One region of the Levilactobacillus sp. FUA 3915 genome, then DNA from elsewhere that is predicted to be linked to it. Evidence: riboswitches for the same ligand, from Rfam matches in the RefSeq annotation. Region 1 holds a riboswitch; each other region holds the start of a gene.

Region 1 (5,871 bases):
TCACACGTTGCTTACCCTTCTTCTGACCGGTACCCACGAAGCAGTACCCAGCCAGCGGCGTGTAACCCGTCTTCAACCCATCGACCTTCAGTGAGGCGCGGTAGTACTTCCGCCCCTTCAACAGGTTGTTGTAGTTGTGGCAGACCTGACCGTTGACCTTCATCGAGCCAATCTTGCCATCCTTTAAGATACGGGGGTAGCTGGTGATCAGGTGCCGGGCAATAATGGCAACGTCCTTAGCGGAAACCTTGTTGGCGTTGGCCTTACCGTAGCCGTAACCGAACCGCCGCAGGTCGCTGTTTTCCAGACCGGAAGCTGAAACGAAGTGGGCCTTACCCAATTTCCAGGACTTGGCTTGGGCGTTCATCTTCTTGATAAACTTGCCGTTACTGCCGCTGACCCATTTGCCCAGCGCGATAGCGGAGTTGTTGGACGAATCCAGGAATGCCGCGTAGTACAGTTGCTTGACGGTGTAGCTATGATTCAATTTGAAATGGAAGCCCCCACAGTCGGCACTCCGGCTCATGGAAACCAAGCCACGGCTGGTAATCTTGACCTTGTGATTCCAGTTGCTGGTCTTGCCATCAACCTTCTTCAAAGCCAGATATAACGTCATTAATTTAGAAACGGACGCGATGGGCCGTGCGGTGTTGGCGTTCTTGGACCAAACGACCTTCCCCGTCTTGGCGTTCATGGCAACCGCCGCCTTGGCCTTGGTCAAGACAAATGGCGCCTTCCCCTTCTTCAGGTAGCCGTGCCAAACCCAGCCCTTCACACTATTCTTGCTGTTCTTGACGTAGAAATAAACGCCGGTCGACTTGCCATGCTTCAGCGTCGCCTGCTTCGTGGCGTACCACGTCGTGTGCGGGTGGGTCGTTAGGTTGCTGACCTTACGGGTGTGGGCTTTGTTATAAATGGCTCCCTTGGCATGTTTCTTGTGGTAGGCCGTCTTCTTAATGGTTTTCGTGCTGACCGTTTTGTAGGCTGAAGCAGCGTTGGCAGGCACGACAGCGCTGATAGTGCCGCCGACCGTTAAGGCCACGGCAAACGCCATCAGGCCGCGTTTCATATGTAAATTTCTCATGAGTTAAATCCTTCCTATCGTATAATAATTAAGATAACCAACTATTAGAATAGCACTCTTGCCCCGCAACGGATAGCCCGATTAACCGCTTTAGACGTGAAATATCCCGGTCGTAACGAAATTGTAAAAAACGTTTCCATCCTGAATAAATCAACGACTAGGCACGATTATTTTGGGCAATGGTTGCATTTACCCAGCAAATTAGTTACGCTAGAGTCAATCAAATACGACTGGGGTGCCTCACGGCTGAGATCAAACCCATTGAACCTGCTCTGGTTAATACCAGCGAAGGGATGCGTACTTTTATGCTGTCAATGAACCCCACTAAGCACTTTCTTAGTGGGGATTTTTTTCACAATAGACTCCCCTGTCAAAAAATTCTAGGAGGCATCGGGTTATGAAGGCTTGGCATATTAGAGATATTATTTTGGTCACAATTTTAGCAATTTTTATGGGGGTTATTTTCTGGGTCATTAATCCCGTTTACACGTTATTGGCAGCGGCCCTCGCCCCATTTGGGCTCCAACCCCTGGCTAACGAAATTTTGCTGGGTGTCTGGGTCATGGCGGGTCCCCTGGCCGGCTTTATCATCCGGATTCCAGGGGCGGCCACGCTGGGCGAATTTCTCGGCGCCGTTGTGGAAATGTTCCTGGGCGGCATCTGGGGCGCTAGCACGCTGATTTCCGGCGCCGTGCAAGGACTGGGCGCTGAAATTGGCTTCGCCGCCATGCGCTACAAGAAATACAATTGGGTCACGCTGGTTCTGACCGCGCTGACCACCACGATTGTCACCTTCGCCTGGGACCTGGTCCGCAGTGGGTACTCCGCTTACCACTTTGGTTTCCTGATTCTCCTGTTCGCGGTCCGTTTCTGCTCGGTCTTCCTCTTCGGTGGCGTCTTAACCAAGCTGATCACCAACCTACTAGCCCGCGCGCACGTCTTACCAAACGTCAAATAACGGTTGATTTTACCATGCGCTTTACCGGGAAAAGAAAATTGACCGGAACGCTGGGGGCAGGACGGCTTAAACCTCGGCTGAGCCAATTTTCTTTTCCCTCACGGCCGGCACTGTCTGCACCCCAATCAATCATTCTTGAACAATTTTCTCATCCTATTATCCATCCAATCTCTGACCGCACCAAGGGTCAAAGATTACCCAACCGAACACAAGCTTAACAGCTTCGATACCAAATTAATCACAGCTAACTCACGACCACCCACCACAAGGTGAAGGTGGCCCTGAATCCCGTAACCACCAACGTTGCTGGTTACCGCCGTATCAGCCGTGAGGTCGGTGAAAATGGACTCAGCCGTGAGAATTCTCTTAGCGGGGACCTTGCCGCTTAGAGAATTGGCATCTTTGAGACGCGGTTTTCGCGGCTCAAAGTGAGCCCGAAGACCGCTCCTCAGGCTTCGGGTGTCCGCCCACAGCGTCACGGTCCATTTTCACCGACCGGCAAGGCGACTCCCACGCGTACCCGTAACCCAGCAACATCATTGTAGAATTGGAGGAATCATTGTGGCCACCGTAGCGGTTCATTCACTGACATTTACCTATCCCAAACGTTCCCGGCCCGTCCTCGATGACCTGAACGTCACGTTTCCCAGTGGCAAGTTTTCCCTATTAACCGGGGTCTCCGGTGGCGGCAAGTCGACGCTGCTCAAGCTGATTGCGGGGCTCACCCCGCTGCCAACCGCTGGCAGTATCACCTTTAACGACCAGCCACTGGCCGACATTGCCCCAACCAAGCGGGCCGCCACCGTCGCCATGCTCTTCCAGGAACCCAGCACGCAATTCACCATGGACACGGTGAAAAACGAGTTGCGGTTCGCCCTGGAAAACCAGTGCATTGACCCGGCTGACATCCCCGCCAAAATCACCGCCGCCCTCGATTTCATCGGCATCACCGATTTACAAGACCGGCTACTGATGCAGCTGTCCGGTGGTGAACAACAGAAGGTGGCCCTCGCCATCATCGTGGCCATGGACAGCGACGTCATTTTGCTGGACGAACCCTTCGCCAGCATCGACCCGCCAACGCGGCTGGCCCTGCTCGAAAAGCTTGTCGCCCTGTGTACCAAGCGCGGCAAGACCATCATCCTCGCCGATCACGACCTCAGCAATTACGACCGCTGGGTGGACCATCTGGCCGTGCTGGATATGGGGAAGCTGACCCTCTTGTCGCCAGCAGATACGCAGGCCCGGTTCGCGGCGTTTACCCCCGATAAGCTTCAGCTGACTCACGTCACTTTACCGGGTGAACTGCCCATCAGTCTGCAGGGCACGCAACTGCGCCTGGGACACGGTGAGCGTGAACTATTGGCACCGCAAGATCTGGCGCTATTTGCCCATCAAGCGACCCTGATCACCGGCCCCAATGGGAGTGGCAAATCCACCCTCTTTCGGGCGCTGGTCCGCCTTGGCAAATACCAAGGACGCCTGACCTACGACGGGACCGACATTCAAAAGCTCCCCCGCAAGCAGTACGCGCGGTCCGTGGGCCTCATGTTCCAGGCGGCCAGCTCGCAATTTCTCAACGTGACCGTGGCCGAGGAACTCGCACTCTCCCGCAAATTTGGCAACCGCGACTACTTCACGGCCGAACGGGTCCAAGACCTCTTAACGCAACTCAACCTGGCCGAGCACACCGAGCAGATCATCTACTCGCTCAGTAGCGGCCAGCAAAAGAAGCTCCAATTACTCTGCATGCTGATCATGGCACCCGCGGTTCTCCTCCTCGACGAACCGCTAAAGGGCCTGGACTTCGCGTCGATTCAAGTGGTCATGCACATTCTCACCACCGTTCAGCGCGACCTTCACCTGACCCTAATCATGATCAGCCACCAACTCAGCGGCCTGGACGACCTCATCACCTTACACCTCGCCCTGGCCGACCACCATCTCACCTACAAGGGGGCCCCAGCATGAATCCGAGTTTAAAATTAGCGCTCGTCATCCTGATTGCTCTCGAGGTGTCCTTCACCCAGGTGTGGACGGTCAACGTCGCCCTGATCATCATTAGTCTAATCCTGATGTTCGTGGGCCACGTGAAATGGAAACGCCTCCTGTGGCTAACCGTCGTGCCGCTCTTCTTCGCCAGCGCTCTAGTCTGGTCGTTAGCGCTCCAGGGAACGACCACCCACCATTTTCTCATCGTCATCTTCACGCGGATGTTCGTTTACGTTTACATGGGCGGGCTCTTCACCCAAACGACGGACCCGTTGACGCTGACCCGGTCGCTGGAGCAAAACGCCAAACTACCGTCGAAATTTGCCTATGGCTTCCTGGCCGCCTTCAACCTGATGCCGAAGATTCAGGCAGAGGTCGCCACCATTAAGGCCGCAGCGTTGATGCGTGGGCAAGTCCTCCACGTCTGGTCGCCCCAGTTGTATTTCAAAGTGATTCTGGCCGCCATGAACTGGTCGGACCAGCTCGCCGCCGCCATGACCTCCCACGGTTTTGTGGAAGGCGCACCCCGGACGCACGCCGTCACGGTAGCTTTGCGGGCCCGCGACTGGTGGCTCTGCGGCATTAGTCTGATTCTGGTTCAAGTCGGTCTCTTCATTGGCTTACCCTAATTTAGAAAAGGAGTTTCTGTCATGATGTTTACTGATTTAGCACACGCGGCCACCCAAGCTAGCTGGGACGCCTCCAAACGCCATCCCTTCATCCAACAGCTGCAGGCCGGCACCTTACCCGGCGACACGTTCCGCTACTACCTCATTCAAGACCATTACTACCTCCACGAATTTGGGAAACTCCATGATTTAGCCGCCGACCAAAGCCAGGACCCCCGCGTCGTCAAACAGCTAAGGGCCGGGGCAGAGAGCCTCCGTCAGGGTGAAATTGCGGTGCGGCAAACCTTCTTTGACCGCTTAAATATCACGCCGGAAGAAGTCACCAATACCGCCGTCGCTCCCACGGGTTACGCCTATACCAGTCACCTCTACCGGTCCTTGATGACGGCGGGTCCGGCCGGTGCGGTGGCGGGATTACTCCCCTGTTATTGGCTGTACGCGGAGATTGGTCAGACATTAGCCGGCACCGGTTCCCCCGTCCCCATTTATCAGGCCTGGATCGACACCTACAACGCGGACGACTATACCGGTTCTATGAAGGACCAATTAGCCCTCGCCAACTATGTCGCCACCCCAGAAAACACGCACCAGCTGTTAGCCATTTTTGAAAAGAGTAGCTGGTACGAACTAAACTTCTGGCAAATGGCGTTAGACCACGAGGACTGGTCGTTGACGCCGAGTAAGAAATCGTCGTCACTGACAACGAATTAACGATTGAAGGACTGGCCACTGGGTTGGTCCTTTTTGCATGGCTGTGAAATTGGTTTAATCACTCAGGCAATAACTCCTTATAGGGTAAGTTAAGTGACGGATAAAACTTTATAATTAGCAATCCGCTAGCTGACTAATCGAAAATACCAGGTTATGTGTTAAAGCTAGTGTCAACCGCAGGGCTGGTAAAAATAAGCTAGGCAGACCGGTATCAGTGACCAGAGACGGGACTGTTACAAACACCACCAAATACCAGTTCATGGGTTAAACCAGTGTTAGCCGCAGGGCTGGTGAAAATAGGCTCAGCTGGACGATATCAGTGACCAGAGGCGGGCCAAAGTGACCAGCTGTGTCGATGGTCTTAGTAGAGTGATTTTCTCTACTTAGAGCATGGGGCAACCTTTGAGACCGCCCTTTGGCTCAAAGGTGAGGTGGAAGCCCGCTTCTTAGGCTGGAACCGACCCCACAGCAGGGCGCTTTGAGCCCGCCGCCGGGAA
Region 2 (5,871 bases), 1.0 Mb from region 1:
ACTCCGACTGGCCCAAAATGAAGAAATCAGTCGCTACGTGGTCAAGGCCAACGAGGAAGACCGTCATCAAATTTCGGCGGACCTCCATGACAACGTTGCCCAGGGGCTGTATTTTGCGACGACCGGGGTCAAACGGTTGGCCAACTGTGACCTCAGCCCGGCCGAACGGCAACAACAGGCCGATGCGATTACCCAGCAACTCCAGGCCACCTTGGCCGAGGTCAAGAACATGGCGCTGGCGGTGCGGCCGTCAGTCATGGACGACTTTGGTTTATTCGCGGCGTTGCGGTCGCTGGCCACCCGCCTGCAGAGCACGACTGGCATTGCGATTTCGGTTGGCGGCAACGCTAAGCCGGAACAGCTATCGTCGGCGATTCAGAGTGCCATGTATCGGGTCGCCCAGGAAGCCATCAACAATGCCGTGAAACATGCCAACCCGCAGGAGATTATGCTCTTATTGGTTGAGCATAACCACTTTATTACCCTCCAAATTATTGATGACGGGGACGGGTTCGATGTGGCTAAACATTCCCAATTTAACGGCCACTCCCTAGGCTTGAGCGATATGCACGAACGCATCAAGTCATTGAGTGGGATTTTCCAGTTGGAATCTACGCCGGGCGTGGGGACCACGGTGTCGGTTAAGTTTCCAGTCTGCACGAGTAAGGGGAGCCTTCAACATGTATAAAGTCTTAGTAGCGGACGACCACGCAATCGTGCGGTCGGGCCTGAAAGCTATCGTGGATGATCAGCCGGATTACCAAGTCGTCGCGGAGGCGGCCAATGGTAATGATACTTTTGTGCGCGCCGGTCAGGGCGATATTGATATGATTATCATGGATTTGAGCATGCCGCCGGGTGAAAGTGGCCTGGTGACGACCAAACGGATTCACAGCCAGTACCCGAAAATTTGGATTTTAATTTTATCGATGCACGGCGAAGAGGATTATGTGGACCAGGCCATTAAGAACGGCGCGTCTGGTTATGTCCTGAAGAGTTCGCCGGATAGCGAAATCATCAATGCCATCACGACCATTGTGAACGGCCGGCATTACGTGGATGAGAACGTAATCTTGCTGAAGTCAGACATCAAGAATATCCTCACGGACGTGAACAAGACCAATCTGTGGGGCCACAGTCCGTTGTCCAAACGGGAGCGGGAAGTCATGCCGCTGGTGGCTTTGGGGTACTCCAACAAGGAAGTGGCGGCTAAGCTGAATATCACGACCAAGACGGTGGAGGCGCATAAGGCTAGTATTATGCGGAAATTGGATTTGACGTCGCACGTCGAGCTAGTCCGCTACGCCATCCACCACAAGTTAATCGAGTTCTAAACTGGCGCCTCCGGGCTGGTGAAAACTGGGCCTGGTCGCTGTGGGGACTGTCCGTTCCCGCCGGTGGGTTCAAAACACCCTGCTGTGGGGCCGGTTCCAGCCTGAGGGGCGGGCTTCCACCTCAACTTTGAGCCGAAGAGCGGTCTCAAAGGTTGTCCCGTGGGCTAGGCTGGGAGAATACCCCAGCCAAGACCACCGACACAGCCGGGCATTTTGACCCGCCTCTGGTCACTGACATTGCTCACAGCTAGGCCCAGTTTTACCATCCCTGCGGCTGGCACGGGTTTAGAACTGAAACTTGTGGTTATGGTCAAGGTGTTGGTTGTGGTTTGGTAGGATTGGACAGAATAATATTCTAAAATAACTATCTATGTAAAAAGCGCGTTCAGGTTTGAGCCTGAGCACGCTTTAATTTTTAGGACGATTCCGAATCAAGTATCTGATGATCCTGTAAATGCTCTCGCCGATAAGGGATACAAACCAGAGACTAAAGTAAATGCCGCTGAGTATTGAGGCGATTAGGCTTAAGATGTTCAGCTTGATTGCTACCAGCTCTAATATGGCAAAAGGGATAAAGAGTGCGTTTAGCAGCTTAAACCATTTAGAGTAGGTGTCAAAAATGTTAACTGGTTTCATGTAAACGGCCTCCACTCCGGCTATCGCTACGAAGAGTATAGACCTAGATTAGTGGTGGATGCTGATTTGCTGAAGTTTACGTCAATAAGGTTAGAATCTTTTACAAACGTAAAGGCCCTGAGAAATTTTCTCGGGGCCTTTGTGTTTGTGTCATGTGTGTGTTTAGTTAGTCATCATTCGTAAAGATACAGCGTGAAGGAAATCTGGCCATTTGTCAGATTACCGCTCGCCGTTGGGTATAAAACGTAGGTCGTATCGTGGTTGGCAACTAGTGCCTTCTCGACGCTGGCGACGATTTTGAGGCCCAGTTGGCCCTTGCCCATCGTTTCCAATTTGGCGTTGTGATGCTGGGGGTCAATCGCCGCTGCTAGATTTGTGATAGCTGGGAGATTGACCGTCGTAATTTTCTCGGCGTCTAAGTTCTTGATCCGCACAAGCTGGATGACGGCGGCCATGGACATTTGGTCGGGCGTCAGGTGATTAGACATGTAGTAATCGTACATCATTGCGAGGTGGTTATTGTTTTCGTAACCATCCTTTTGTAACTGCTTAATGACAAAAAGATTGAGCTGATTCTGGTCAGTAGTGTTCAGGGCCGTTGATAGGCTGAGTCCATCGGTAGCGAGCACTTGCTTGCGGTAAGTCCCGGACTTTAGAAAGCCGTGCCAGACCCAACCCGCAGTCCGTTTGTTCTTACTGACCACGTAGTAGTAACGGGCCACGTGCGTGCCGTGCTGGAGTAGCGCCGTCTTTTGGGCGACCCAGGTCGTGTGCGGAAAGTATTTCGTATTATGTAATTTGGCCGTGTGCTGTTGATTCCACAAATAGTGCGTCTGAGTATCCCGGTTATGGTAGTAGGATGGCCGCGACAGGCTGTAGCTGTCGGTCGTCACGTACTGGCTCGCGTGCGCGGCAGTAGGCCATATTAGAATGGCAGACAGTGTTAAAACAGTTAAGATAACGATCTTTTTGAACATATAATCCCCTCCACTGCCTAGTATACCAGTCTGCCGTTTGATGTGAGAGATAATCCAATTAACGTTCAATCAGTCCAGCATATTATGAGTTGCTTTTGAATTTTACACCCGGTATAGTCGGGATTAACTGAAAAAGACACTAGGGGTGCCAGTCGGCTGAGATGGACACGTGCCAATCCCTTTGAACCTGTTGAGCTAAGACTCGCGTAGGAAAGAGGTCGGTCTGCTGGAAATGCCAGGGGAGCCGTCGTCGTGGGGAACGGGGACTTTTTTGGTAAATTTGCAGTAGGAGTGTGACGAGGATGTCCAAGAAAGTGTATCCGATAACGCTGACCGCCATGTTGGTGGCGTTGGCCGTGATTGGTGGGAGTGTGTTTTCCTTTACGATTGGGGTCGCCAAGGTTGCCCCGGTTCAGCATTTGATCGACGTGGTCTCTGGCGTTTTGTTGGGACCGTGGTGGGCTTTGGCGCAGGCATTTTTGACCTCGGTGATTCGCAATATCATGGGGACTGGCACAGTGTTGGCCTTTCCTGGCAGTATGATTGGCGCGTTTCTTAGCGGCTGGCTCTTCCAGAAAACGGGGAAGCTCCTAGCCGGCGTCTGCGGGGAACTACTGGGGTCGGGCGTGATTGGTGCCTTCGTGGCCTATCCCATGGCCGCTTGGTTGATGGGGACGACCGGGGCCGTCTGGCTGTTTCTACCCAGTTTCTTCATGAGCGCCTTGGTCGGGGTTATCTTGGCTTACGCGCTCTTGAAGAGCATGTGGTCGACCGTGATTGCACCACGATTGGATAAGCTTCAGGGCAAGTAAATGGGTGCAAAAAAGAGTCTGGGACAGACAAAACCCCAGACTCGATTTTTGTGTCCCCACTCTTGCCGTATCTTAAGCTAAATCGAGTCCGTGAATGCAATTAGCGTACAACCAGTCTTTCAGTTGTCGACCGTCATTAGTTTCGTAAAATGGCGCTAACAACTCGTTAAAGGTTTCCAATTGCTGTTCGTTGACGGTGATGATACCGACACCCATGGGAATAGCTAGATAGTTGATGGTCAAGAATGCTGTACGCTTATTTCCGTCCCAGTAAAACTGATTACGCATCATCAACAGCAATAGATCCAGCAAGCATTCAGTCTGTGTTTTGTCTTGCGCTAAAGTTACGTTGATCAGCTCCGGAACTTGGTCTGCAACTGGAATGTCTGGGACGTATTCCGTATCATCTAACGTAACATTGACTGTACGGATATGACCGTGGTCAAGCGAATCAGCTTGGGCGACCAAGCGATTGATCTCATTGCTGATAGCCAGTGAATAGGGGGCCTGATTGTCGATAGCGAATTGCCAACCGCGTTTTAAATTAACGATAGTGGTGATGTCGTCCGTTGAGATGCCAGACACTGACATCCCTTCAACAATGGTCCGCGTCTGAGGTAACGTGGCATGCGTGCCTTCAAACTTGGAAGTCGCGTAGATCAAGTTGACCAGGTTCTTTTTAGCAAAGAACTGCGCTTGTTGCTTAGTCATTTTAAATTTATCTGTAAATTGCATGGTGTCACCTCCTGTAAGGCGTACTCGTATAGTAATATTAGCATAGTTAGGCCCGGGTTTGGGAGTGTCAAATTTTTTGTGTAAATGGAAGTCCTCTCCCATTAGCTAGCTTCTAATACATGGATTCTAACGTATCTTGAATTTGCTTGAAACCTCGATGCGTTCGCTCAAAATTTTGGCCGTTGTAGTCACGAATAACTGTGACCAGAACGCGTTCTAGTGCTGGTTCATTTGGAAATTGTTCTTTCTTCTTTGTCTGCCGTTTTAGCTTCTTGTTGAATGATTCAATGAGATTTGTGCTGTAGATGCTACTGCGTATCGCAGCTGGAAAAGTGAAACAGGTCAAGAGATGAGGATTATTTTCTAGCTTGCCCGTTACTTTTGGATACGCCTTTTGCCACTTGTCTATGAAGTCAGCTAAGGCCTGTTTTGCGTCGTCCATGGTAGCTGCTTGATGGATCAGTTTGAAGTCGTTAAGGACCTCTTGTCGGTCCTTAGTTCGAACGTGAGCTTCAATGTTCCGACTGACGTGGATCAGGCACTGCTGGAGCTTAGCCTTAGGGAAGTGGTCACCAATTGTGTTGGTAAGGCCGACTAAGCCATCGGCCACGAATAAGAGGACTTCTTTTACACCACGCTGCTGAATGTCCACGAGAAGCTCTTCCCAAACGGTACTGGATTCAGTTGGAGCGACTTGGTATGCTAGGACCTCTTTCATACCATTTGGTCGAATGCCAATGGCGATATGCACGGCTTCTTTAGCCACTGAGTCCCGGCGCAGAGGTAAGTATGTTGCGTCCACATAAATGACTGCGTAACGACTCGCTAGAGGGCGCGTCTTGAAGGCGTTGACCTGTTGGTCAACGACCTTCGTGAGGTTTGAAACCGTTTGTGGTGTGTAATGAGCACCATACATTTTCTCAATCAAATCCGCGATCTCACTAGTGGTAATCCCTTTTTCGTAGAGCTGGACAACCGTGGCTTCTAAACCATCCGTTTGGCGTTGATAGCTTGGAATAGTTTGCGTATTAAAGGCGCCATTTCGGTCGCGTGGAACCTCCAAGTTTAGTTCCCCATACTTAGTTTTAAAGGTTCGCAGATAATGCCCATTGCGTGAATTGCCGCTGTTAAAGCCTTGGCGGTCGTAGGGTTCATAACCGAGGAACGATGAAAGTTCCTCGTGCATTAAATCATTGATGGCCGTTTCCAAATGTTGCCGAAAAACTTCGTCCAAATCTTGCTTTTGTGCTAGTGCTGCCATAATTTCTTTGTTAAACTGAGTCATGGGGAAAGCCTCCTATGTCCTATGAAGTGAGTGTGGTTGCTAACTATCATAAGGGAGAGGCTTTCCCTTTTCAATTGCTTATTTTTCTATTT
Region 3 (5,871 bases), 1.2 Mb from region 1:
CGACAATGGCGTTAATCGCCCAAGCAACGCTGTTTAGCTGTGGTTTCCAAGTTAAGTTGAGTTTTAAAGTGGTTTGATTACTGGTATAATTCATTTGCATAGAGTTAGTTATCTCTTTTCTTTCTGGTTCAGCACCTAAATAATACCAGGGATTACCATCTCTGTGTATACATAAGATTCAAAAAAGGACTGTTCCGAGGAATCGATGATTTCTCGAAACAGTCCTTTTCAATACATGAGCTGGGAGTTTGTCCCAGATTTAGTCCGGATTGGTGCGGAAGCGGCGGATTAGACGAATCATCTGGCGCCCATTTAACGACAGCACCATCACCGCTAAGATCACCAGCGCGCCGCCAATCAAGTCGAACTTGGTCAATTGAACATTGAGGAACATCACGGAAAATACCGTGGCGGACAAGGGTTCGAAGGCGTCCAGCAAGCTGGCCGTGGTTGGCAAGATGTAGCCCAGCGCGTGGGCAAACATCAGGAATGGAATAACTGTTCCGAAGACAATAATGATGCCAATCATGCTCCAGCCGGCCCAGGACAACGTCACGTGTTCCTGCCAAACGGGACCGAAAACATTTAAACAGATACCAGCCACTAGCAGGCCCCAGCCGGTTACGGAAACGGCGCCAAACTTGGGCAACAGTGGCCGCGGAATCAGCGTGTTCGTCGCAACTCCGATGGCTGACAGTCCACCCCAGAATAGGACGACCGGTGAAATAGCCAGGCTGTTGAGGTGCCCGTGCGTCACGATTAACAGGGTCCCGATGAAGGCAATCGCCATCCCCATGGCTTCGGGTCGGGTCGGCGTCACGTGCTTGAATACTAAGAAATAGATACTAATGATGAACGGTCCGAGGAACTGAATAATTGTGGCGACCGGCGCATTGCCGACCTTAACCGCCTCGAAATAGCACAGCTGAACTGGCACCAATCCCAATAGGCCGTAGCTGACGACACGCAGAGCCGTGCCCCGCTGGCGCCAAATTTCAAACGGCTTGATGCCAATCACTTGGCCAAAGACCAGTAGAATAATCCCGGCACTGATCATGCGGACCTGGGTCAGCCACAGTGCCGTCACTTCGGGGTTCATCGTAAACAGCGTGCTTGCCGCAACCCCTGAGATGCCCCACAAGATGCAGGCCACACTCGCCAGTAACACGCCGCGTAAATGATGTTGTGGAGTCATAGCCGCCCCACCCGTGTCAGTCCAAATTTCATAATCAGTCTCCCTCTCTTTGTGCCGATTTATGCATTATTTTATAAACGACAAGGCTATGCCAACCATCGCCGTTCGTGCATTCTAAAATTAACGAGCACTGACCAGTATAACAAAGATGATTAAAAGTCCCGCCCATTTTAGGAAATTTTCACGAGATTCTTAGTCTTAAGCGTTTTCTTTTTAGACGAATAAAAACGAGGCCACCTTTGACGGTTAGCCTCGTGTAAATATCTTTGAACTAGTATCAGAGTGACGCCTCAAATTATTATTTGAGAGAAGTCCCTTTAGTCTGCAATGAGTTTACATCCAAGTCCAGTTGGATTTTTTCTTTCAGCATGTCTGTCTTAACGTTATCGTCCTGCATATATTCTGCAATCAAGTCATCAACATAGGCTTTTTCCACCAGATTTCCCTCCCATATCAAGCAGATTCTTACCGAGTAATATATCACACGTGGTGGTATCCAATACACTATTAGACTCAACAAAACCAAAGAGTCCGTCCGGTTTTGGGGGCTAAACCAGTCTTAGCCGCAGAGCTGGGGAAAATGAGCCAGTCGTGGAAGTGACCAGAGGCGCGCCAAGGTGACCAGCTGTGTCGATGGTCTTAGCTGAGCGGTTTTTCTCAGCTTAGACCATGGGACAACCTTTGAGACCGCCCCTCAGGCCCAAAGTTTAGGTGGAAGCCCGCTCTTTGGCTGGAACCGGCCCCACAGCAGGGCACCTTGAGCTCACCGCCGGGAACGGACGAGACCAGGCTCATTTTCCCCATCCCGGAGGCGAACCCAACGACTAGTTTAGACCCCAAACCAAAAAGGAACCTCGCATGCGCGAAGCCCCCCCAATCTCAGCTCAGAACCCGCCAGTCACGTTGATGGTAGTCACTAGACACGGTCCACAATTTCTCTGATAAAGCTGAGTAACCAAGTCACGTCATAACTTTAGCCATGACTTTGGATTCATTTTACGATACTCGCCGCCAGCACTCCCGTAGAGTCATTCGGTTAGCTTGGCCAGCAAATTAAGGGGAACGACTGGTTAAGTGTCAAACGATTTTAGTCTCGGACATTTTGCCCCATCGCTACGAAAGATTGCGACCGTTTGCCTGCCAAAATTGCGTGATTTTAATTTCACATCCTCGGACAAAGCCTTTCATACCACGGGATTGGCGCCTAAAAATCACCACAATCAAATTTCGTAGGATTCACTTTGGGACAAGTAAATTGAGTTGTTCCGGTAGAATTGCCATGCTATACTAAGTCCAACTTAAAAAGTTTCTGGGGATACCGTTAAACGGCACGAGAGTAAGTTGTGAACTTTGACCCATTGAACCTGTCAGCTAACACTGGCGCAGGGAGAAACGCGCGGATGCTCTATCCAGGCGGACTTACTCCCCCGGATGGGGCTTTTTTAGTGAAGAAAGGTGGTTTTACATGAAACGCAAGCTATACCCGCTGGGCAGCCTGGTCCTGCTGTTGGCCGCTTGGCAACTCGCGGTCACCCTCCTGCACACACCGGCGTTCATTTTACCCAGTCCGGTGGCCGTGAGTCAGGCGCTGGTGGCGGACGGGCCTGGTCTCCTGCAAAATTCGTGGGTGACTTTATATGAATCCATGATTGGCTTGGGTATCGCCTGCCTGTTAGCCTTCTGTACGGCGTTGGTCATGGACCGCTGGCAACTCCTATACCAGTCATTTTACCCGCTGCTGGTCATCTCACAAACCCTGCCCGTCATGGTGCTGGGTCCCTTGCTGAGCCTGTGGTTTGGCTTTGGCATGGCGCCCAAGATTATTCTGGTCGTTCTCATGAGTTACTTTCCCATCATTGTGGCCTTCTCGGAGGCGCTGGGAAAGGTCTCCGGTGAGCAGATTCGCTTTCTCCAGACCATGGGGGCCAAAAGCTGGCAAGTCTACCGGCTCCTGAAGATTCCACAAGGCATGCAGGGATTCTTCGCTGGCTTGCGAATCGCCGCCACCTACTGCGTCAGCGGCGCCATCATCGGGGAATGGCTGAGCGCCGAGGCGGGGCTGGGCTACTACATGATCCGCGTGAAGAACGGCTACCAAATCGATAAGGTCTTCGCCGCCATTCTCTGCGTGATTGTGCTGAGTTTAGGGTTAAACATCGTGACGCGCATTTTTCAAAAATTATATTATAAAACATTCATCCAAGGGAGATTATCATGAAATTAACGAAGCTTTGGTTCCTGGTGCCACTATTACTTTCACTGACAGCCTGTGGTAATGCTAAAAATCAATCGTCTGATTCTAAATCTGCTAAGAAATTGACCGATGTGTCAATCGTCCTCGACTACGTGCCCAATACCAATCACACGGGGCTGTACGTGGCGAAGGACAAGGGCTACTTTAAGAAGGCCGGCTTAAACGTCAAGATTATTGAGCCCGGCGACAACGCCACCAGTATCGGTATGGTCGGCGCCAACAAGGCCCAATTCGGGGTCAGCTACCAAGAAGACGTGACGTTCGCCCACGCCGACGGCAAGAACATCCCCGTCAAGGCGATTGGAACCGTCATCAAGCACAACACGTCCGGGTTCGTCTCGCTCAAGTCCAGTGGCATCACCTCACCCAAGGATTTTGCGGGCAAGACCTACGCCGGTTGGCAGACACCTAGTGAAGAAGCCGTGTTGAAAGCCGTCATGAGCAAGGCTAAGGTCGATCCCAAATCCCTGAAGGTTGTCGGTGCGACCGGCGATGGCCCCAAGAGTTTGGGCAAGAAGAACGACCTGCAGTGGTGGTTCCAAGGCTGGGACGTGATTCGTGCCAAGGATGATGGCATCAAGGTGAACTACATGCCACTCCGCAAATTGGATAAGCGACTGGACTACTACACACCCGTGATTATCACCAACAATACCCAATTAAAGAAGGACCCCAAGCTGATCAAGGCCTTTATGAGCGCCACCAAGAAGGGCTACCAAGACGCCATGGCCCATCCCAAAGCCGACGCCAAGATTTTACACAAGTACGCCAAGGATTCCGACCTGAGTTTCCTGGAAGAATCGCAAGCCTTCCTCTCAGCTAACTACACGGATGACGCAGCCAAATGGGGCCAGATGGACGCGAAGGTTTGGGACAACTACACCGGCTTCATGAAGGACTATGGCCTGATCAAGAAGACCATCCCGGCCGATACCCTCTACACCAATCAGTACGTCGGAGACTAGCCATGCCGATTACCTTGCAAAATGTCAGCCTCACGCTGGATAAGCTAGACATTTTAAATGACGTGACTGCAACGATTGCGGACGGCAGCTTCGTGTCGTTGATTGCGCCCAGTGGTGCGGGCAAATCCACCATTTTGAAATTGTTGACCGGGCTACTGACGCCTTCCACCGGTAGTCTGGCGGTCGATGACCAGCCGATTACGGGACTCAACACCACGTTCAGTTACCTACCCCAGGAGGACATGTTGTTTCCCTGGTACACCATCGATCAAAATATCACGTTGTATCAACGGATCAACCATCAACCCGTGGACCAGGAACGGGTCACCGAATTGCTCACGCTCTGTGGCCTCCTGCCCTACCGCAAGTTTCTGCCCCACCAGCTGTCCGGGGGGATGCGGCAACGGGTCGCCCTGTTACGAACCATGCTCAACCCGGCCGACTACCGCCTATTAGATGAGCCATTCGGGGCCCTGGACGCGATGACGCGGGGCCTGATGCAGGACTGGTTGCTGGGACTGCCGGCCGAGTTGAAACGGACAACCTTACTGGTCACCCACGATATCGAGGAGGCCATCTATCTGTCCGACCGGATTCTCGTGTTGTCGGCGCGACCGGCCCACGTGGTCCAAGACATCGCCCTGACGCCGGTCACCCGCGACCGCGCCTGGCTGGCGACGCAGGCACCGTTGAAGGCGGAAATTTACGAGCTGTTGCGTGCGGATTGTTTGGCGGCGGGGGAACAACTGTAATTCAGCATTAAGTGTCGCGAAAAAGGTCAGGGTATTTGAGAATTTCATCTCAGATACCCTGACCTTTTTATCGTCTATATCGATACACCATAATTTACCATGATAAATACTATTCTAAACATCTAAACCGTCTTATGTTCATTAATCATCAAGACCATCCCAGCACCTAATAGGGCAACTACTGCAAGCACCGGTAAAATTGGCATATAGTTCTTACCAACCATGTCAAAGAGAATTGCGCCCAATACTGGTGCCAAGATTTGTGCCCCAGTGTTAGCTAAGTTCAGAATTCCCAAGTCTTTAGCTGCCGTTTCAGGATCAGGTAAAACTTCTAGGTTCAATGCTTGGTCGACTGAACTAAAGATTCCAGAGCCGGTACCAGCAATGACCCCATACCAAATCATCGTTGCAGGACTCTTAAAGATAAATGGCAGTACCGTGCCAATTGAAATCAGCAAGGCAGCAAATGCAACAACCCATTTCCGAGTCTTTAATTTATCTGAAACCGGGCCGGCCGTCGATGAAAAGATAATTGCCGTAACCATTGTGGCAGTCCCCATCAAGGAAATATACTTCCCCGCCTCAGAACTTCCAAGATTCATCCCACTAGTCAGGAAGAAGACTTGGTAAGTAGCAAATGCAGTCGTAGTGATCACAATCAACATCTTACCGAATAAAGCCAGATAGAAGTTACGCACCTTATGG

Evidence for each region. A riboswitch is a leader RNA that binds a small molecule or an ion and turns the genes downstream of it on or off. The one in region 1 is predicted to bind thiamine pyrophosphate.
Region 2: it holds a riboswitch for thiamine pyrophosphate, as region 1 does, so the genes downstream of both, thiW (energy coupling factor transporter S component ThiW) here and ACEPST_RS09240 (ECF transporter S component) in region 1, are expected to answer to the same signal.
Region 3: it holds a riboswitch for thiamine pyrophosphate, as region 1 does, so the genes downstream of both, ACEPST_RS04055 (ABC transporter permease) here and ACEPST_RS09240 (ECF transporter S component) in region 1, are expected to answer to the same signal.

The regions. Positions count from the first base shown of each region.
Region 1 is NZ_CP168704.1:1,984,601-1,990,471, reverse strand. It holds gene ACEPST_RS09245 (D-alanyl-D-alanine carboxypeptidase family protein) at 1-1,084, opposite strand, end outside; TPP riboswitch at 1,306-1,395, shown strand; gene ACEPST_RS09240 (ECF transporter S component) at 1,482-2,042, shown strand; gene ACEPST_RS09235 (ABC transporter ATP-binding protein) at 2,604-4,013, shown strand; gene ACEPST_RS09230 (energy-coupling factor transporter transmembrane component T family protein) at 4,010-4,663, shown strand; gene tenA (thiaminase II) at 4,685-5,374, shown strand.
Region 2 is NZ_CP168704.1:989,439-995,309, reverse strand. It holds gene ACEPST_RS04840 (sensor histidine kinase) at 1-688, shown strand, start outside; gene ACEPST_RS04835 (response regulator) at 681-1,334, shown strand; gene ACEPST_RS04830 (hypothetical protein) at 2,144-2,947, opposite strand; TPP riboswitch at 3,079-3,177, shown strand; gene thiW (energy coupling factor transporter S component ThiW) at 3,250-3,759, shown strand; gene ACEPST_RS04820 (filamentation induced by cAMP protein fic) at 3,832-4,494, opposite strand; gene ACEPST_RS04815 (IS256 family transposase) at 4,607-5,779, opposite strand.
Region 3 is NZ_CP168704.1:826,964-832,834, forward strand. It holds gene ACEPST_RS04040 (IS1182 family transposase) at 1-100, opposite strand, end outside; gene ACEPST_RS04045 (DMT family transporter) at 260-1,195, opposite strand; gene ACEPST_RS04050 (hypothetical protein) at 1,494-1,631, opposite strand; TPP riboswitch at 2,496-2,601, shown strand; gene ACEPST_RS04055 (ABC transporter permease) at 2,661-3,413, shown strand; gene ACEPST_RS04060 (ABC transporter substrate-binding protein) at 3,410-4,414, shown strand; gene ACEPST_RS04065 (ABC transporter ATP-binding protein) at 4,417-5,166, shown strand; gene ACEPST_RS04070 (MFS transporter) at 5,289-5,871, opposite strand, start outside.